Regions from separate parts of the Rhodoferax sp. GW821-FHT07F03 genome, predicted to be linked through region 2. Evidence: predicted binding sites of a transcription regulator. Region 2 holds the regulator's gene; each other region holds the start of a gene.
What was found. The regulator sigma-54, encoded in region 2, starts transcription at its own class of promoters, with help from an activator protein. The targets are predictions, from matches to a motif close to TGGCANGNAANCTGCTTT.
Positions count from the first base shown of each region.

Region 1 (5,113 bases), on a different contig from region 2:
AAGGCAGCAGCACCCGCTGACCGGCATCGCTGTCCTGGCCCCAGCGCGGGCCCGTGTCGTATAGCAGGCTGTGGTGGGCCGTGCGCACCAGCACGGCATTGCCCTGGCCGATATCGGCCGCCAGCAATTCAAATTGACCTTCAGGCGGACGCGGCGACTGCCACAACAGCACCGGCAACAACATAGGCAAACCCAGCGCACGCACACTCCAGGGTACCGGCAACACCAGCACCACACCGCCAAAAACGCCTGCAGCGCCTATCCACAGTGCGGGAGCAGCTACCGAAACCGTAGCAAATGGCAGCTGCACCAGATACTGCAAAACCCAGCCCAGGCCATCGATACTGCCGGCAGCCAGCTGCCACACCGGCGGCAGCAGCACCCCCAGCATGCACAAGGGCGTGACCACCAGCGTCACCCAGGGAATGGCCAGCAGATTGGCCAGCAAGCCCACCACCGAGACCTGCTGGAACAGCAGCAGCGTCAAGGGCGTGAGTGCCAGCGTAATCGTCCACTGCTCACGCAACATGGAGCGGAATCGGCCTCCAGCGCTGGTATCACCTGCGCCAGCAGCTCCCAAATCTGTAGCAAACAGCACGGCCACCGCGACGAAACTCAGCCAGAACCCCGCCTGCAGCAAGGCCCAGGGATCAATCGCCACCACCACCGCACAAGCCAGCAGCCACACGGAGGGCCAGGGCCAGCTGCGGCCGCTCAAGCGCAATACGCCCACCGTCGCCAGCATCCATACCGTGCGCTGCGAGGGCACACCCCAGCCACTGAATACCGCGTAGACCAGCGCCAACATCAACCCACCCACCAAAGCCACCTGCGGCACCGGCAGCCACAGGCCGGCGCGCCAGCCCAGCACATCGCTGCGCCGCCATAGCCAACCCACCAAGCCCGCAGCCAGCCAGGCAAACATGGTCACGTGAAGCCCGGAGATGGACATCAAATGGGCTACGCCAGCGGCTCTGAACATATCCCAATCGGTTCGTTCGATGGCACCCTGGTCACCCACCACCAGGGCCGCAATCACGCCGGCCAAATGGCGGTCCGCCACATGCAAATAAATGGCGTCACGCACTGCCTGGCGCGCCCGCTCCACCGGATGCCACCAGGTGCTGTCCAGCAGTTGCGGCGCTACATCATTGGGGCCGGCACGCACATAGCCGGTGGCCTGCACGCCCTGCTCCCACAGCCACAGCTCGAAGTCGAATCCATGGGGATTGCGCCCGCCGTGCGGCGCCTTCAAGCGCAGTGTCATCTGCCAGCGTTGGGCGGCGCGCAGGTCTGGCAGCTGGCGCTGCAGCTCCCATTGCGTAGCACTGCCACCCGCGCCAAAAGCCAGCACGCCGTCATACCAGGACAGATCGATGCGCGGCGGCACGGCAACCGGCGCATTGCCCATGCGGGCAGACTCCACTTCCAGCCGAAAACGCAGGCCCGACTCGGTACGCTGTGGCATCTGCGCCACCATCCCGACCACCGTGATGTCTCGCCCCTCCAGCGCGGGGGCCAGTGCGGTTTGGACAAAGGCCGAGCAGCGCAGGCCACACGACCCAAAGGCCAGCAGCAAGGCACCCAGAAAAGCCAAGGCCCATCGGGCCATCCCATGCATCCAAGGCGCTGCAAAAGCTATTCTTTTGATAGCTACACACGCAATCAAAACAAGCGCTAGCAGCACGATCAACACATAAACCTGCCAAGACCACAGCTGCGCCTGCCCGAGCTGCAACGCCGTACCCGCCACCCAGCCTGCCAAGCCAGGAGCCACCAGCACCACGCGTTTAATCTCAGACGGCCATGGGTTTTGCATAGAGTTATGTTGAACTGCCACAGTATCTACACATTCTCGTGGCTCAGGACTTGCTAGTATGCGGGCAGGCCAAGACGTTGTCTGGCCAGAACTTTCCAGCTACCAAGAGACACATACATGTCGATCCACGCCGCACTGAACCACGTTACGCACTATAAGTACGACCGCCCGGTCAACCTCGGCCCCCAAGTCATCCGTCTGCGCCCTGCCCCCCATTGCCGCAGCAATGTCATCTCTTACTCGCTGAAAATCGAACCCGCCAACCATTTCGTGAACTGGCAGCAGGACCCGTTCGCCAACTACCAGGCTCGCCTGGTGTTTCCCGAGAAAACCACCGAATTCAAGGTCACCGTCGACCTTGTGGTCGAAATGGCGGTGTACAACCCCTTCGACTACTTCCTGGAGCCCGAGGCCCAGCACTTCCCCTTCAAGTACAAGGACGGCCTGAAGGAAGAACTCTCTCCCTATCTGGCAACCGAGCCTGTCACGCCACTGGTGCAGGCCTATCTGGATAAGCTGAATCTGGAGAAGCAGCCGACCAATGACTTTCTGGTCTCCATCAACCAACAGGTCCAGCACGACATCAACTACCTGATCCGCATGGAGCCCGGTGTGCAAACGCCAGAAGAAACCCTGGAGAAAGCCAGTGGCTCCTGCCGCGACTCCGGCTGGCTGCTGGTGCAGTTGCTGCGCCATTGCGGCCTGGCGGCACGCTTCGTATCTGGCTACCTGATCCAGCTGACCCCCGACGTGAAAGCCCTGGACGGCCCCAGCGGCACCACCGTGGATTTCACCGACCTGCACGCCTGGTGCGAAGTCTTCCTGCCCGGTGCCGGCTGGGTCGGCCTGGACGCCACCTCAGGCCTGTTTGCAGGCGAAGGCCACATCCCCCTGGCCTGCACGCCCCAGCCCTCCAGCGCCGCGCCGATTGAAGGCGGCGTGGACAAGGCCGAGGTCGAGTTCGAACACCACATGCAGGTCACGCGCCTGTATGAATCGCCACGCGTCACCAAACCCTATACCGACGAGCAATGGGCCGAGGTGCTGGCCCTGGGTGAAAAAGTGGACCAGGACCTGGTCGCCGGCGATGTGCGCCTGACCATGGGCGGCGAGCCCACCTTTGTCGCCGTGAACGACCGAGACGCCGCCGAGTGGAACACCGATGCCCTGGGCCCCACGAAGCGCGGCTTCGCTACCGAGCTGGTGCAAAAACTGCGTGACGAATACGGCCAGGGCGGTTTTCTGCACTTTGGCCAGGGCAAGTGGTACCCCGGCGAGCAACTGCCACGCTGGGCGCTGAATATCTTCTGGCGTGCCGACGGCCAGCCCGTGTGGCGCAACCCCGCCCTGTTTGCCGATGAACGCCAAGCCTCCAACTACACCAGCGAAGACGCCCGCCGCTTCAGCGAGCGCCTGGCGGAAAACCTGGGCATCACCACCAAATTCATCCTGCCCGCCTACGAAGACGTGTGGTACTACCTGTGGCGCGAACGCCGCCTGCCCGTCAACGTAGACCCGTTCAACTCCAAGCTCAGCGACGAGATGGAACGCGCCCGCCTGCGCCGTGTTTTCGAGCAAAAGCTGGACTCGGTGATCGGCTATGTGCTGCCCGTGCGCCCCGCCGACGGCCCACGCCTGGCCGGCCCGGTGTGGACCACCGGCCCCTGGTTCCTGCGCGACGAGCGCATGTACCTGATGCCCGGCGATTCGCCCATGGGCTTCCGCCTGCCGCTGGACTCCTTGCCATGGGTCAGCGAGGCCGAGTTCCCCTACATGATCGAGCAGGACCCGTCGATTCCACGCCCCGGCCTGCCTGAATCCAGCAGCATTTACGCCCGCTACGCCAACCGGGCTGCGCCGCGCGCAACCGGCTTCACCAGCAGCGCCACCGCCGTAGGCGGCCCGCTGCGTCCGACCCAGGTGCCCACCCTGACCGAGCGTGCCAGCATGCCCTACCAGGCCGGTGGTACGCCGCAGCCCGAAGCCGCGCGGCAACGCCAGGACGGCTCGGCCAGCGCACTCGGCGCAGTGCCCCCGTTGGCGAACGCGTCCCGCCCCGGGCAAACCGAGCCCACCGACTTCAACCGCGTGCCGGCACGCAACGAGTCTGCATACTGGGTAGGACGTACCGCGCTGTGCGTGGAAGTACGCGACCCGCGCCGCGCCAGCGGCCCCAAGGCCGAAGCCGTGGGTACCAAGTCCGGCGTGATCTACGTCTTCATGCCGCCACTGGAGCTGCTGGAGGACTACATTGAACTGCTGTCCGCCGTGGAAAACACGGCCGAGCAACTCGGCGTCAAGCTGGTACTCGAAGGCTACCCACCACCACGCGACCCGCGCCTGAAGCTGCTGGCCGTGACACCCGACCCCGGCGTGATCGAGGTCAACGTACACCCTGTCACCTCTTGGGGCGAGTTGGTCTACAACACCGAGTTTTTGTACAACGCCGCATTTGAATCGCGCCTGAGCGCCGAGAAGTTCATGACCGATGGCCGCCACGTGGGCACCGGCGGCGGCAACCACTTCGTCATGGGTGGCGCCACCCCGGCGGAAAGCCCGTTCCTGCGCCGGCCCGAGCTGCTCACCAGCCTGCTGGTCTACTGGCACAACCATCCGTCCCTGAGCTATCTGTTCAGCGGCATGTTTGTCGGCCCGACCAGCCAGTCACCGCGTGTGGACGAAGCCCGCAACGACCAGCTCTACGAGCTGGAAATCGCGGTCGAGCAAGTCGCCAAGAACCGTGAAAAATACGGCCAAGACATGCCGCCATGGATCGTGGACCGCACACTGCGCAACATCCTGATCGACGCCACCGGCAACACCCACCGCAGCGAGTTCTCCATCGACAAGATGTACTCGCCCGACAGCGCCACGGGTCGCCTGGGCCTGCTGGAGTTCCGCGCATTCGAGATGCCGCCGCATGCCCGTATGAGCATTGCCCAGCAGTTGCTGCTGCGCGCCCTGGTGGCCCGCTTCTGGAACACGCCCTACAAGGCGCCCGCCACGCGCTGGGGTACCGAGCTGCACGACCGTTTCATGCTACCGGCCTTCATCGAAATGGATTTCAACGACGTGATCGACGAAATGGTGGCCGCAGGCTATGCCTTCGACCGCAGCTGGTTTGCACCGCACCTGGAATTCCGCTTCCCTCTGGTAGGCGACATCCAGACCCATGGCATGACGCTGACCCTGCGCAATGCGCTGGAGCCCTGGCATGTACTGGGTGAAGAAAGCACGTCCAGCGGCACCGCCCGCTATGTGGATTCGTCCCTGGAGCGCATGGAAGTGCGCGTG
Region 1 covers NZ_JBWKQM010000020.1:54,812-59,924, forward strand. The annotation lists gene AC07R0_RS24480 (DNA internalization-related competence protein ComEC/Rec2) at 1-1,819, opposite strand, end outside; gene AC07R0_RS24485 (transglutaminase family protein) at 1,937-5,113, shown strand, end outside.
Region 1: AC07R0_RS24485 (transglutaminase family protein) is a predicted target of sigma-54. The motif match lies at 1,859-1,876, and genes of this name have one in related genera.

Region 2 (5,113 bases):
CGCACCGTCTACCGTGTGCGCATGGGCCCGTATGCCAAGCGCGACGATGCCGAGCATGCCAAGGACCGGCTGGAAAGTGCCGGTAGCGAAACCACCCTGGTGCGCGTGCAGCGTTGACCAGTTCTCTTGAAGCTGGTGCTGCGCGCTGAACTTTTGCGCTCGGCACCGATCCGACCCCCCACAAGGAGTGATTTGCAATGAAACGTCGTGAGTTTTCGCTGGCTTCAGCGGGTGTGCTGGCTGGTTCCACGCTGGCCGTAGGCCATACCGGTAGCGCCCTGGCGCAGGGCAAGCCGCCCGTGGCGGGCACGGATTACCTGGTGCTGGACAAGCCAGTCGCCACAGAAGCGCCGGCCGGCAAGGTCGAGGTGATCGAGTTCTTCTGGTACGCCTGTCCGCATTGCAATGCGTTTGAGCCCACCTTGGTGGAGTGGCTCAAGCGCCTGCCCAAGGATATTGCCTTCAAGCGTGTGCCAGTGAACTTCCAGGACAGTTTCATCCCGCCGCAAAAGCTGTACTACACGCTGGAGGCTCTGGGCCAGCTGGACGCACTGCATGGCAAGGTGTTCAACGCTATCCATGTGGAGCATCAGCGGCTGGACAAAGATGATCTGGTGATCGCCTGGGCCGTGAAGCAGGGTCTGGACAAAACCAAGTTCACCGAGACGTACCAGTCTTTTGGCGTCAGCACCAAGGTGCGTAAGGCATCCCAGCTGCAGCAGGCCTACCAGGTCGCGGGCGTGCCCGCTTTGGGCGTGGCCGGCAAGTTCTACACCGATGGCAGCCAGGCGCAAACCATGCCGCGTGCATTGGTTGTTGTGGAATATCTGGTGGCCGAGCAGCGCAAGAAAGCCTGATTCCGGCATGGCCGGCAAGGCCGGAGAGATGAAAAAGCCCGCGTCAGCGGGCTTTTTTCTGGCTACGTCCAACTCGGGGTGAGGGGCCGTTACAATGAATTGCAAGATTCGTGCCTCTATGAAAATCAACACCCTACTCTCACTGCTCGTGGTTTGTTTCGTCGGTCTAGGCGGAGCGGCCCACGCGGAAAAAGCCGACAAACTCAAGCCTATGAATATCGAGGCGGACGCGGCGCGTTATGACGATCTGAAGCAGACCAATGTCTTTACCGGCAAGGTGGTGATGACCAAGGGCACCATCATCATCCGTGGCGCCCGCGTCGATGTGCGCCAGGATGCCGAGGGCAACCAGTTCGGCGTGGTGACGGCGGAGCCGGGCAAGCTGGCGTATTTCAAGCAAAAACGCGACGGCCTGGACGAATACATAGAAGGCGAGGGCGAAACCATCGAGTACAGCAGCAAGCTGGACAACGTGCGCTTCATCAAGCGGGCCATTTTGCGCCGTCTGGTCGGCAGCAAGGTGAATGACGAAATCACCGGCGAACTGATCGTCTACGACAACACCACCGATGTATTCACCGTGGACAGCGGCACAGCCGGCAGCAATCCCGGTGGCCAGAATGGCCGCGTACGCGCCATGTTGACACCCAAGGCTGCAGCGTCGGCTGCTAGCGGCGCGGCACCTGCCGGGCCAGCCCCGGTGCTGCGTTCCACCACCACGCTGGAGGGCGTGAAGAAGTGACGGCGGTGGTGGAGTCGGGAGAAAGCCGCCTGGAGGCGCGCCATCTGCAAAAAGCCTACGGCAAGCGCAAGGTCGTGAAAGACGTGACGCTGGCCGTCAAAAAAGGCGAGGTGGTCGGTTTGTTGGGCCCCAACGGCGCGGGCAAAACCACTTCCTTCTACATGATCGTGGGCCTGGTGCGGGCTGATGGCGGGCATATTTCCATCGACGGCCAGTCGGTGGAGCACATGCCCATCCACCGGCGTTCGCGCCTGGGCCTGAGCTATCTGCCCCAGGAAGCCTCGATTTTCCGCAAGCTCACGGTGGAAGAAAATGTGCGCGCCGTGCTGGAATTGCAGCACGACGAGGCCGGCAAGTCCCTCACCCGCACCGAGATCGAAAAGCGCCTGACGGCGTTGCTGCAGGATTTGCGGGTGGAGCATTTGCGTGATTCGTCGGCCATGGCCTTGTCCGGTGGCGAGCGCCGCCGCGTGGAAATCGCCCGTGCCCTGGCCACCCAGCCGCGTTTCATTTTGCTGGACGAGCCTTTTGCCGGTATCGACCCGATTGCGGTGATCGAGATCCAGCGCATCATCGGCTTCCTGAAGTCGCGTGGCATCGGCGTGCTGATCACCGACCACAATGTGCGCGAGACGCTGGGCATTTGCGACCACGCCTACATCATCAGCGACGGCAATGTGCTGGCCGAGGGTACGCCGTCCGAGATCGTGGACAACGCCGATGTGCGTCGCGTCTACCTCGGCGAACATTTCAAGATGTGATGCTCCGATGAAGCAAGGCTTATCCCTACGCGTTTCACAGCATCTGGCGCTGACGCCCCAGCTGCAGCAGTCCATCCGCCTGCTGCAACTGTCCACCCTGGAACTGAGCCAGGAAGTGGACCAGATGCTGGACGACAACCCGTTTCTGGAACGCAATATGGACGAGGCTGCACGCGAGGAGTTCGGCCTGGCCCAGTCCGACACGCCGGTCAGCACAGGGGAGCGCGAGGCTGAAATTGCTACAAGTTCTGTAGCTGAATACGCAAGTGAATCCAGCGCAGAAGCCCCAAATGATGCCGAATCCCCTTTAACTGGCGGTGACGACACCAGCTGGGACGGCGATGGCACTTCCGAGATCAAACCCGACGACAGCGAATGGGGCGGTGACGCCCCGGCGCGCCAGAACAACCTGGGTGAAGACGGCGAGATGGACGCCACCGAGCTGGCCCGCAACCAGGAGTCGCTGACCAGCTTTCTGCACCGCCAGGCCCTGGCCCTGCGGCTGGGGGAGGTGGACCAGGCAGCGCTGCGCTTTCTGATCGAATCGCTGAACGACGACGGCTACCTGGAAGACGATTTCGAAACCCTGGCGCGTGGTCTGGCGGGCGACGACGCCGAGGCCGTGGAAGAGCTGGTACACCGCTTCACGGTGGCCCTGAGCCTGCTGCAAAGCCTGGAGCCGGCGGGCGTGGGCGCGCGGCATCTGGGTGAATGCCTGTTGCTGCAGCTGGAGGGTTTGCAGCCCGTGCTGGGCGATGACCCGGCGCGCAAGGTGGCCATGCGCATCTGCCGCCAGTCCATGGACCTGCTGGCCCGGCGCGACGTGAAGCGCCTGGCCCAGCTGTGCCGCGCCACCGAGACCGATATCAAGGCTGCCATGGCGCTGATCGCCCGGCTGGAGCCCAAGCCGGGGCGGCGCTTTGTCGATGTGGAGCGCAACATCGTGGTGCCCGACGTGATCGTGGTCAAGGTTGGGCGCGGCGCCCAGGCCCGCTTCCGGGTACAGCTGAATGCCGAGGTCATGCCGCGCCTGCGCGTGCACGACATCTACGCCAATGCGCTGCGCCAGCACAAGGGGGGCGGCAAGGATTCATCGAACAACGCCGCACTGCAGCAGCGCCTGCAGGAGGCGCGCTGGTTCATTAAGAACATCCAGCAGCGCTTCGACACGATTTTGCGGGTCAGCAACGCCATCGTGGAGCGGCAGAAGAACTTCTTCAGCCACGGCGCGCTGGCCATGCGCCCTCTGGTGCTGCGCGAGATCGCCGACGAGTTGGGACTGCACGAGTCCACCATCAGCCGCGTGACCACCGCCAAATACATGGCCACGCCCTACGGCACCTTCGAGCTGAAGTATTTCTTCGGCTCGTCCCTGGGGACGGAGACCGGCGGCAACGCCTCCAGCACCGCGGTGCGGGCGCTGATCAAGCAGTTTGTCTCGTCCGAAGACCCAAAGAAGCCGCTCAGCGACAGCCAGCTGTCCGACATGCTGAAAGAGCAGGGCATTGAATGCGCGCGCCGTACCGTGGCCAAGTACCGCGAAGCGCTGCGCATAGCCCCCACGAACCTGCGCAAAGCGCTGTAGAACATGCTCTCCCCCAGGCCGCGTGCACGGTATGCCGCAGCTGGAGGAAAGAGCTTCGCCCCGCTTGCCCCAGGCTGCGTAGCGTGACACCATGGAAATAACGATATGAACCAACTCCAATTATTTTTACCCTGCGCCGCCGGCGTGGAAGAGCTGCTGGCCGAAGAGGTGCACGGCATTACCGGCCTGCAGGGCGAAGACCTGCGGGTGATGCGGGGCGGCACGCTGGTGCGCTCCTCCTGGCGCGACGCGATGCGCTTGAACCTGCACAGCCGCCTGGCGCAGCGCGTGCTGATCGAGCTGTCCAACACCGAATACCGCAGCGAAAAAGACCTGTACGAAGCCGCCAGCAACGTGGCCTGGGAGATCTGGTTCACGCCCAAGCAAAGCTTCAAGATCGAAGTCACGGCGCAGCACAGCCCGCTCAATTCGCTGAACTTCGCCGCGCTGAAAGTGAAGGACGCGGTGGCCGACCGCTTCCGCTTCAAGACCGGCGTGCGCCCCGACGTGAATGTGCAGTGGCCCGATGTGCGCATCTACCTGCACCTGACCACCGAGCGCGCCACCATCTACATTGACACCTCGGGTGACGCGCTGTTCAAACGTGGCTGGCGTGAAGACAAGGGCGATGCGCCGTTGAAGGAAACCCTGGCCGCCGCCATGATCGCCGCCAGCGGCTGGGATGGCACCACGCCCCTGTACGACCCCTGCTGCGGCAGCGGCACCATTGCCATAGAGGCCGCGCAGATCGCCTGCAATATTGCGCCCGGCAGCCTGCGCCGCTTTGGCTTTGAGAAGCTGTTGCCCTTCCAGCCCCATGTGTGGAGCGTCATTCAGGAGCAGGCCCACGCCGCCGAGCACGAGCCGGAGACGCAGATCTTCGGTAGCGATGTGGCCTTCCGTATGGTCGATTTCGCCACCCGCAATGCCGAGCGCGCGGGCGTCAGCGGCGTGGTCGAGTTCCGTGGCGGCGATGCCTTGCAGCGCATGCCGCCGGCCGAGTCCGGCGTGATGTTGCTGAACCCGCCCTACGGCGAGCGGATTGAGGTGGCAGGTGTCGCGGGCCGGCGCGAAGCTGCACAGACCGAGGACGGCAGCGCCGACTTCTTCCCCCAACTGGCCACCCACTGGAAGCGTAACTACGCGGGCTGGACCGCCTGGATGCTGA
Region 2 covers NZ_JBWKQM010000010.1:77,466-82,578, forward strand. The annotation lists gene AC07R0_RS16380 (SPOR domain-containing protein) at 1-117, shown strand, start outside; gene AC07R0_RS16385 (thiol:disulfide interchange protein DsbA/DsbL) at 198-857, shown strand; gene lptA (lipopolysaccharide transport periplasmic protein LptA) at 976-1,599, shown strand; gene lptB (LPS export ABC transporter ATP-binding protein) at 1,608-2,360, shown strand; gene AC07R0_RS16400 (RNA polymerase factor sigma-54) at 2,368-3,945, shown strand; gene AC07R0_RS16405 (THUMP domain-containing class I SAM-dependent RNA methyltransferase) at 4,051-5,113, shown strand, end outside.

Region 3 (5,113 bases), on a different contig from region 2:
CTGTTTGGTGTGCTAACCCTGGGAATCATCCAGACCCTCATCATGTTCGATGGCTCGCTCAGTTCCTGGTGGACGCGCATCGTGATTGGCGCATTGCTATTTGTGTTTTGCGTGTTGCAACGCGTGTTCGAGTCAGGGAGAAAGACCTCCTAATGCCAGGCCGGACACAACATACTTGTAAATGTATGTAATACCGCCTCCCAACCCAGGAACTACCGATGAGCAATACCTTGATCGTGGACGCCTCTCCTAAGACTCAGCAGAAATATCGACCACGTTTCATACAAAGGCTCAATCCGTTGATATGGTTGCAAGGCTGTTTTCTGCGATTGCCATTGGGGGTAAAAATCGCGCTGCCGCCAATGTTTGTGATCATCTGTTTGCTGCTCATTTCAGGCATCGCCTGGTTTGCAAACAGTGGTCTCACGCGCGAATTGCACAATGTGGCCGACACTGGCATGGTCAACATCGACAAGGCGCATCAGTATGAAGCAGCTTTACAAGAGTTGCAGCTGGGCGCATCCCAATTGGTGGCTGCCCTGGCTCTGCAAAAGGATGCCGTCGTCACTGACTCGATGAAAGCGCGCCTCGGTGGCAAGTTGACAGAACTGGAGCAGGCGATTGTAGGCGCCAACAAGGCAGTCGCAACACATGTTGATTCCAACGTAGACACGGAGTTGGTAGACGATTTGCAGGCCATCACCGAAGCCATCGCAACCTACCGACAAGAGTTTGATAAAACACTCACCGTAGCATCCGGAGACAACAACGGTGCAGCCAATGCGTTGACGATGCTTAACGACGCGCATCGTGTCGCGGCAGACAAAATTGCCATTTTGCTCAGCCGGGAAGCTAGTGCCGCCCAAGCCTCGCTGAGCAACGGTGATGCATTGGCCACGCTAAACACCCGCTTGATCATCGGCTTTGTTGTCCTATCTGTGTTGCTCTCGGCACTGATCAGTTGGACCTGCACACGTTACCTGACACAAATTTTGAAACGAGCCAGTGTGATTGCAGCAGCGCTGGAACAGGGTGATTTAACCCGCCGATCGGATATCGAACCCCATGACGTCGCAGGCCACACTGTGCGCGCGCTGTCGGACGTATCGGTCAACCTGAGCCAATTGGTGAAAGACGTGCGTGATTCGGCGACACAGGTAGAACTGGCATCCAAGGAAATTGAAGCCGGTAACCACGACCTGTCCCGTCGCACTGAGCAGCAGGCCAACATTTTGCAGGAGACGGCTGCCTCTATTGCGGATCTCAGCAACACGGTGAGAAACAGCGCAGAAAGCGCCCAGCAGGCAAACCGACTCGCCATGAATGCGTCGACGGTGGCGCAGCGCGGTGGTGAAGTGGTGCACCAGGTAGTGCAAACCATGAAGGGAATCAATGACGCGTCTCGCAAAATTGCGGACATTATTGGCGTGATTGATGGCATCGCTTTTCAAACCAACATCCTGGCACTTAACGCCGCGGTGGAAGCTGCGCGTGCTGGCGAGCAAGGGCGTGGCTTTGCCGTAGTTGCATCGGAAGTGCGCAGTCTGGCCGGCCGCAGCGCGGACGCGGCCAAAGAAATCAAGAGTCTGATCCATGCCAGTGTGGAGCGCGTGGGTTCCGGCTCTATTTTGGTTGACCAGGCAGGAATCACCATGACCGAAGTGGTAAATTCCATTCGCCAAGCTACTGAATTAATGGGTGACATCAGCGCAGCCAGTTCCACGCAAAGCGATGGCGTTTCTCAGGTGGATGAGGCGATGAAACAAATGGATAAAACCACGCAACAAAATGCTGCCTTGGTCGAACAAATGGCGGCCGCGGCCAGCAGCCTGAGAAACCAGGCCGGTGGTTTGGTGCAAATGGTTGAGGTGTTCAAATTGGGGGCTACCGATTGATGTGCCCATATTGAATGCTGGAGGCTGCACCTGCGTAACCCTGGGCTACGGGATTAATCCAAAACGGGTGTATTGATGGAAGTACGAAGAACGCCAGAGCCAGATGCTGGCCACGCTGCAAGATGACAATGTAGGGTTGCTCCGCTGCAGTTGCTGGGCAACTGGAAGAGTCGCATCCCATACGATGTTTTCATCGCCTGCTCGTCAGTGACCAGTGACGTAACCAAAGTGGGCTGTCTGGCATAAATTCTTGGGCCAGCACGGAGTGAACAAGAGCCTGATTGCCCAGTTCATGCTGGCGCCGTTCGGCAAAGTCGTCGACATCTAATGCGAAGTCAAGGAACTGGACGCAGAACTACGCAAGGCTATTCAGCAACGCCAGTGCTCGATTCTGCACTCGATCACGGCCCATCCGATGGACTACACGTCGTGACCAGGTTTGGCGGGAGAGTTTGGATCGTTCTCGGAAAAAGTGACGTGTTGATCATTTGACCTTGTCCTTGGGTAATTGCCTGTCTCGTCCACGAGTCGGGTGAAGGGCGCCCAGTACAGCAGACTGTAATTCAGTGAGACTCAGAAATTACACAATCAAGGAAAGTCTTGCCACGCATTGATGCGCCTCGGGAATAAAAAAAGCACCAGACTCTGGTGCTTTTTTATATTGCTGCAAGCAGCTTTGGCGTTACGGCCTAGACAGAAACAGCAGCCTTGCGGCGACGCGAGGTGCCCAAAATGCCCAGCAGGCCAGCACCCATCAGAGCCAGGGAACCTGGTTCAGGCACCTTGCTGGTCGTGGTTTTCACATTGGCGGCCACAGACAACAGCTTCACGAAGTCGTTGATAGTATCCATTGCACCACCACCGTAGCCGGAGTTGTATGCACTGATCAGCCACCAGCTGGAATAAGTAGTGCTGTCTGTCGTGTTGTAAGTGACATCAGTTCCTGTGCCGCCGGTGTTGGTAGCCGTCGTTGTGCCTGCCGTTCCGTAGTTCTTGACCGAAGTCCAGCCATTGGCCGCGTTCAAGGTAGTGGAATTGGTTGCCTGGCCCACACTGGTACCGGTCAAGGTCTTACCCGTAATGGTTGGGGTGCCCGCACCGGTGTACGCCAATACGGTGATGTCCGCATCGCTAGCCCAGTAGCCCAGGGTCAGGCTGGTGATGTTCACGGCCGAACCAAAACTCAGCAGGATCAGATCCGTACCATTCTGGTTGTCAGCCGTGTGCGTGGGGCTGGTCGCATCTTCGTTGACAGACACTACGCCCAAACCCAAGCCAGAACCCCAGTTACGAACGTTTGCTGCTGCAAATGCGGTGCCCGTGGTCGGAGCCGCGACAGTACCCGTACCTGTGGAGTAAGCCTGGGCATTCAGCGTAGTACCGCCAGCAGAGCCGCAGGTCAGGGTATTACCAATGCTCGTGGAGTTATTGCAACCAGAATCCAGCGCCCAAGTACCCGCTGCAAAGCTAGGTGCGGACAACAGAGCGAATGCACCGCACAACAACCATTGTTTGACGGAACCGTGGTTTGCAGAATGGGTTTTCATCATTTTTCCTCTTGAACCGAATTAAGCGAAGCGACGACTGCAAAAATCTGTCGGCCATATGTAAACAACAAAGCAACACTCATGCCAAACAAATAAACCATTTATTATCAATAACTTATGCAATTCATTGCCATTTGATGTGTTACATATGTAAAGGATTTCGACACAAAATAAAGTCCATACAACGCGATTTAGCGCAAGCTTTTGAGCAAGCTGTCGGCCTCGGCCATGGTCTCAAAACGGCGTCCGGATTTCAGGGCCGCCTCGACCTCGTCACGGGCCTCTGTTTTGCGTCCCGATTGGGCCAGAACCGCCGCCAGGTGGTAACGGATGTCCGGGTTGCCGGGCTCGCGCAGGCGTGCATCGCGCAGTAGTTGCAAGGCGCGATCCACCTGGCCGTTCTGAAACAAGGCCCAGCCCAGGGTGTCGATCGCGTTGGCATTACTGGGTGCCTTGGCCATAGCCTTTTCAGCCACGGTGACCGCCGAGGGATCTTTCAAGCGCAACAGCACATTGGCCAGGTTATTCAAGGCATCAGCGTCGTCAGGAGACAGCGCCAGCAAAGACTCATAGCTGGTGCGGGCTGCGGCGTAGTTGCCCGCACGCGCATAGCCATCGGCCAGAGCGCGACGCACCGAGACATCCTGTGGCCGGGTTTTCAACCATTGCTCCGCCAACTGCACGGCGGGTTTACCGCCGTCCTGGCCTGACAAGGCGCGGAACAAGCGCAGCAGCGTGTCCGAGCTAGGCTCGATCTGGAGGGCTCGGCGGTAGTTGTCGATTGCAGCTGCAGATTGGCCACGGGCCTGCGCAACGTCTCCCAACAGGCTGTAGCCAATCGCCCGTTTCGGCGCCAACGCGAGAACCTGGCGTGCACGTTGCTCGGCCTTGGCAGGATTTGCCTGCCGCAACTCCACGTCGGTCATCAAGGCCAAAGCAGGCAGGAAGTCAGGCTTGCTGGACAAGGCTTTTTCCAGGCTATAGGCGGCCCCCGCAGGGTTGTTCGCCGTCATTTGCAAGGTTGCGATTTCGGTTTGCTGAGGTGCGTTGAAGTCGGCGAAACGGGTTGCGCCGGAGAAGGTGGAACGCGCACCTTCGAGATCGCCATTGGCCAATTGGGCGCGGCCATACACCAGCATCACAGGCAAGTTGTCGCCCGCCTTGGCAGACAGGCGCTTGGCGGCCTCCAATGCCAATGCCGGCGCGCGGTTGCGCAAATGGAACTCCACCAGCGAGGTACCGGGGCGCAATTCGCCAGGGCCGGAGATATCGTTGGCTTTTTCCAGCCAGCGCTGCGTTTCCGCGGTTTGACCGCGACGATCGGACACATTGGCCATCTCGTACATGGCATCCACATTCTTGTCATCGGACTGCAAGATGGCGGCCAAGCGGGTTGCGGCCGAGTCATAGGCCTTGTTCAGCATATCTAGCCGGGCCAAATTCAGCTTGGGCTGCAGCAGGCTGCCATCCAGTGCCAGAGCGCGCTCGAAGCTGGCCTTGGCGGCTACCCGGTTGCCGCCCTGGGCCTGGGCCATGCCCAGCATGTTCAGGAACCCGGCATTGCCGGGCTGCTGCTTCACCAATTTGTCGGCAATGGCCAAGGCTTTGTCAGAGAGTCCGTCTCGCAAGTACAAAATCACCAGACCGGTGCCCGCCTGTGTTTGCTTGGGG
Region 3 covers NZ_JBWKQM010000001.1:164,204-169,316, reverse strand. The annotation lists gene yjfF (galactofuranose ABC transporter, permease protein YjfF) at 1-153, shown strand, start outside; gene AC07R0_RS00725 (methyl-accepting chemotaxis protein) at 219-1,895, shown strand; gene xdp1 (exosortase-dependent surface protein XDP1) at 2,585-3,445, opposite strand; gene prsT (XrtA/PEP-CTERM system TPR-repeat protein PrsT) at 3,634-5,113, opposite strand, start outside.
Region 3: xdp1 (exosortase-dependent surface protein XDP1) is a predicted target of sigma-54. The motif match lies at 3,512-3,529, and genes of this name have one in related genera.

Region 4 (5,113 bases), on a different contig from region 2:
GGCTGCGCAGATACGACAGCGACGAATACCCGGTGCCGAAGTCGTCCATGGCCAGGCGTACGCCCAGGGCCTTGAGCTCGTTCAGCAGTAACACGGCACGCCCCATATCGTGCAGGAACACGCTTTCGGTAATCTCCAGCTCGACCCGCTGCGGCGCCAGGCCGCTGGCCTGCAGCAGATTGCGGATGCGCGCCACCAGGTCGTTGGCCAGAAACAGCTTGGCCGAGAGATTCACCGCCACCGACAACTGGCGGCCCTGCACTGGTGCCCAGCTACAGGCATCGGCAAAGGCCTGGCGCAGGATGGTGTCGGTCAGCGCGCCTATCAGGCCAGTCTCTTCGGCGATAGGGATGAAGCGGTCTGGTCCCACCGTGCCTATGCGCGCGCTGTGCCAGCGGGCCAGCGCCTCCAGACCGGTGATGCGGCCCTGCGCATCCACCTTGGGCTGGTAGGCCACGGTGAACTCGTTTTGCTCCAGCCCGACGCGCATGGCGGTGCCCAGGTTCAGGCGCTCGTCGGCTACCTGGTTGAGTTCGGGGGTGAAGAACTGGAAGTTGTTGCGTCCGCGCTCCTTGGCCGCATACATGGCCACATCGGCGTGTTTGAGCAGGGTCTGCGCGTCCTTGCCGTCTTGCGGGTACAGCGCCACGCCCATGCTGGCGCCCATCTGGAAGGCACGGCCCTGCAGGTGCACCGGCTGGTTGATCTGCCCCAGCAGGCGCTGCAGGTGCGAAATGACTGAGTGGGCCTGCATATGCTCGTTCAGCAGCAGCACGAATTCGTCGCCACTGTGGCGGGCCACCGTGTCCGAGGCGCGCATGCAGGCGCGGATGCGCTGCGCAATCTCCACCAGCAGCTGGTCGCCCGCGTCGTGGCCCAGGCTGTCGTTGATGAGTTTGAAGTGGTCCAGGTCGATGAACACCACGGCCAGGAAATGCCCCAGGCGCTCGGCATGGGAGATGGCGGGCGCGATGCGGTCGCGCAGCAGATTACGGTTGGCCAGGCCGGTCAGCGTGTCGTAGTTGGCCTGGTATTCGAGCTGCTCCAGCTGATGTTTGCGCTCGGAAATATTCTGTACCGTACCTTCGAAGCAGATGAAGGCGCCCTGGCTGTCATAAACGCTGCGGGCGTTCTCGGAAATCCAGATCTTGCTGCCGTCGCGCCGGTACACCTCGGACTCGAAGTTGCTGACTTCACCGTGCGCGGCCATTAACCGGGCGAAGCGCTCGCGCCGGTGGGGCTGCACATACAGGCGGCGGTCGATGTCGGACAGGTCGGCGATCAGCTCCTCTGGCGTGGCGTAGCCGTAGAGCAGGGCCAGTGCCGGGTTGGCGGCGATGTAGCGGCCATCCAGCGTGGTTTGGAAGATGCCTTCGCGGGCGTGTTCAAAGATTTGCCGGTAGCGCAGCTCGGCATGGGCCAGGGCCTCCAGCGTCAGGTGGACGTCGGTCACGTCCTCGATGAAGCCCTCCAGCACCAGCTGATCGGCCTCGTCCGTGACCTGTATGCCTTGCTCTTTCACCTTGCGGATTTCTCCGCTGCGGGTGGTGATGCTGTAGTACACGGTGAAGCGTTGGCCCTGGGCCATAGCGGCGCCGATTTCCCGGCGTACCCGGGCACGATCGTCGGGGTGGGTAATGGCTTCCCAGGTGATGTGTTGCGGGTCTAGCAACTCGTGCGCGCTATAGCCGCACAGACGCGTGCAGCCCTGGCTGACGAAACGCATGGTCCAGCGACCGTCCGGTAGGCAGCGGTAGGCCATGCCTTCCAGGTTGTTGACCAGTGTGTCCAGCACTCGGTGCAGATTGACGGGCTTTGCGGCATGCACGGTCGCCTGCTGGGCTCGGGCAAATGGGGCTAATACGGGTGTCAAAGTGGATTCGGTGTTTGCAAAAACCAAGTAGTCCTCAGCCAAGCCGACCTGTGTGTCTGGTGTGCAGAGGGTCTAGGGCGCTGCAGCTAGGTCTGTTTCCGCAAGCCCTGTGCCAGCCTTGAAAATCGCTATTGCTACTTATTTGATAGCTGTAAGATCATATGTAGATTGCGCCATAGCCTTGTTTCATTATGAAACAAATTGGCACTGGGTTGGTGCATTCCCCCGGTTCAGCCCAGCAGCTCGGCCACATCGAGTATGCGCTGGGCCACTTCCACCAGCTTCATGCTCTTGTCCATGGCGGCTTTGCGCAGCTTGTCGTAGGCTTCCGGTTCGGTGATGCCCTGGCGCTGCATCAGCAGGCCTTTGGCGCGGTCTATGATCTTGCGGTTGTGCAGCTCGGCCTTGTGTTCATCGCGCTCCACGCGGGTCACGGCCAGCTCGGTGCGCAGGGCCTGCTCGTGTTCAAAACGCGCCATGGCCACATCCAGAATCGGCCGGATGCGGTCGGCCGACAGGCCGGCCACGATATAAGCCGACACACCCGCTGCCACCGCATCCTTGACATGCGAGGTGTCGCCGTCATTGGTAAACATGACGATGGGGCGGGGGGCATTGCGCGTGGCCATCACCACATGCTCCAGGGCATCGCGCGCCTCGCTCTCGGCGTCCACGATGATCATGTCGGGTTGCAGCTGGGCCAGGCGCTCGGTCAGGAACACGTCGGCGGGCAGGCTGGCGATCAGGTTGTAGTTGTTTTCCAGCAGTCCGATGCGCAGTGCACGTGAGCGATCGGCTTGCAGCAACGCATGGCTGTCCGACGGGTCCAGTATGTCCAGATCCGGGGCAATGACCACGATACGCAGGGAAGGGCTCATGGCGGGAAATACGCAAGATTTGCGCCAATAAGGTGCACGGCGGTTGGAAAGCAGGGGTCACCTGGGAACACGTTCTAAACTCCAGCGTTTGGTTGCTGTGCTGAAAAAGCGAGAGGTCTATTGTGCTGGTATTAGGTATTGAATCATCCTGCGATGAAACCGGGATAGCGTTGGTGCGTGCCGAGGGCGCGGATTTGCCCGTGTTGTTGTCGCACGCTCTGCACAGCCAGATCGAGATGCACCAGGCCTATGGCGGCGTGGTGCCCGAGCTGGCCAGCCGCGACCATATCCGCCGCGTGCTGCCGCTGACCCAGCAGGTTCTGGCCGAGTCGGGCCAAAGCCTGGCCGATGTGGATGTGGTGGCATACACCCGTGGCCCGGGGCTGGCCGGTGCCTTGCTGGTGGGTGCGGGCGTGGCCTGCGCGCTGGGTGCTGCACTGGATAAGCCCGTGTTGGGCGTGCACCACCTGGAAGGGCATTTGTTGTCACCGTTTCTGAGCGCCGATCCGCCGGAATTTCCTTTTGTCGCGCTGCTTGTCTCTGGCGGCCATACCCAACTGATGCGCGTTGACGGCGTGGGCCGTTACGAGATGTTGGGCGAAACCATTGACGATGCCGCTGGCGAGGCCTTTGACAAGTCCGCCAAGCTGATGGGCCTGGGCTATCCCGGTGGCCCGGCCTTGTCGCGTCTGGCAGAGCATGGCGACCCGGCTGCATTCAAGCTGCCACGCCCCTTGCTACACAGCGGCAATCTGGATTTTTCCTTCGCCGGTTTGAAGACTGCGGTGATGACCCAGGCCAAGAAGCTGGGCGACGATCTGGAGTCACGTAAAGCCGATCTGGCCGCGAGTACCCAGGCGGCGATTGTCGAGGTGCTGTGGAAGAAATCGGTTACAGCCTTGCAGCGTACCGGTTTGCGCCGCCTGGTTGTTGCTGGCGGCGTGGGGGCTAACAAAGCGCTTCGCACCCAGCTAAATGCTGTGTGCGCCAAAGCCGGTGTGCGCGTGCACTACCCCGAGCTGCACCTATGCACCGATAACGGAGCCATGATTGCCATGGCCGGCGCCATGCGGCTGCAGTCCGGCCTGCAGGCGGCCACGCGAACCTATGCGTTCGACGTGAAACCGCGCTGGCTTTTGGATTCGCTTTAACCGACTTAGTTGATGGTCAGCGTGGACACATTGCTGACAGGTGCCTTCTTGGCCAGCTTTAGTGTCAGCACGCCGTTTTCCAGCTTGGCGTCGCTGGCCGACACGTCGATGTCCTGCGGCAATTCGTAGGCCGCCTTGTATTTGCGCGGTGCCTCGGGCAGGCTTTCCAGTCGCACCACGTTGCCTTCTATGCCGATGGACAGCTGCTCTTTGGCGATGCCCGGCACGTCGAATTGCAGGGTGTAGCTGGTCTCGTCCTGGGTTACGTTGTGGCTTGCTTGGCCTGCGCCGGCATGGCTTTCTTCGAGCAGGCGATGCAGTGCGCGCAGGCTGTGTGCTGGACGCACGAAGCGGGCAGATGCGGGGATGTTGGTGGCAAAAAACATGAGGTAGCTCCTATTACACTGCGCGGCCCTCACAGTGATTGCCGCATGGACAGCATCTGTGTGCATCCGGTTTTTTTTCAAGGAAATTTCGCCATGTTTAAGTTTCGCCGCCAGCTCTTGAAATTTCTGGGTGCGTCTCTATGCGCCCCCGCGCTGGTGCGGGCCCAGGGCGCTGCGGCGCCCATCAAACTGGCCCAGATCGAGGCATTGAGCGGCCCGCTGGGCAACGGCGGCGAGGCCGTTTTCCGTAACCTGGTGTGGGCGGTGGAGCGCGTGAATGCGCGCGGTGGCGTCAAGTTGCCCGACGGTAAGCACCCGCTGCAGCTGGAGCGTTACGACAGCAAAGGCCAGAACGAAGATGCTTTGTCGGCGCTGCGCGCGGCCATCGACGACGGCGTGCAGATCGTTATGCAGGGCAATAACTCGGCTACGGCTGCGGTGTTGATTGATGCCATCAACAAGCACAACGAGCGCGAGCCCGGCAAGCGAGTGATCTTCCTGAACTACGCGGCAGTGGACCCCACGCTGACCAATGAGAAATGCAGCTACTGGCATTTCCGTTTCGACGCTCACACCGATATGCGCATGGCGGCGCTGATGTCGGTGTTCAAGGAAGACGCGGCAGTCAAGAACGTCTACATCCTGGGCCAGGACTACAGCTTCGGTCAGACCGTGGCGCGCGAGGCCAAGCGCCAGCTGGCCATTCAGCGCCCCGATGTGCAGGTGGTGGGTGATGAGCTGCACCCCCTGGGCCGCATCAAGGACTTCGCCCCCTATGTAGCCAAGATCAAGGCCAGCGGCGCCCAGGCCGTCATCACCGGTAAT
Region 4 covers NZ_JBWKQM010000012.1:193,616-198,728, reverse strand. The annotation lists gene AC07R0_RS19605 (putative bifunctional diguanylate cyclase/phosphodiesterase) at 1-1,873, opposite strand, end outside; gene AC07R0_RS19600 (ANTAR domain-containing response regulator) at 2,104-2,751, opposite strand; gene tsaD (tRNA (adenosine(37)-N6)-threonylcarbamoyltransferase complex transferase subunit TsaD) at 2,874-3,902, shown strand; gene AC07R0_RS19590 (Hsp20/alpha crystallin family protein) at 3,908-4,288, opposite strand; gene AC07R0_RS19585 (branched-chain amino acid ABC transporter substrate-binding protein) at 4,382-5,113, shown strand, end outside.
Region 4: AC07R0_RS19600 (ANTAR domain-containing response regulator) is a predicted target of sigma-54. The motif match lies at 2,761-2,778, and genes of this name have one in related genera.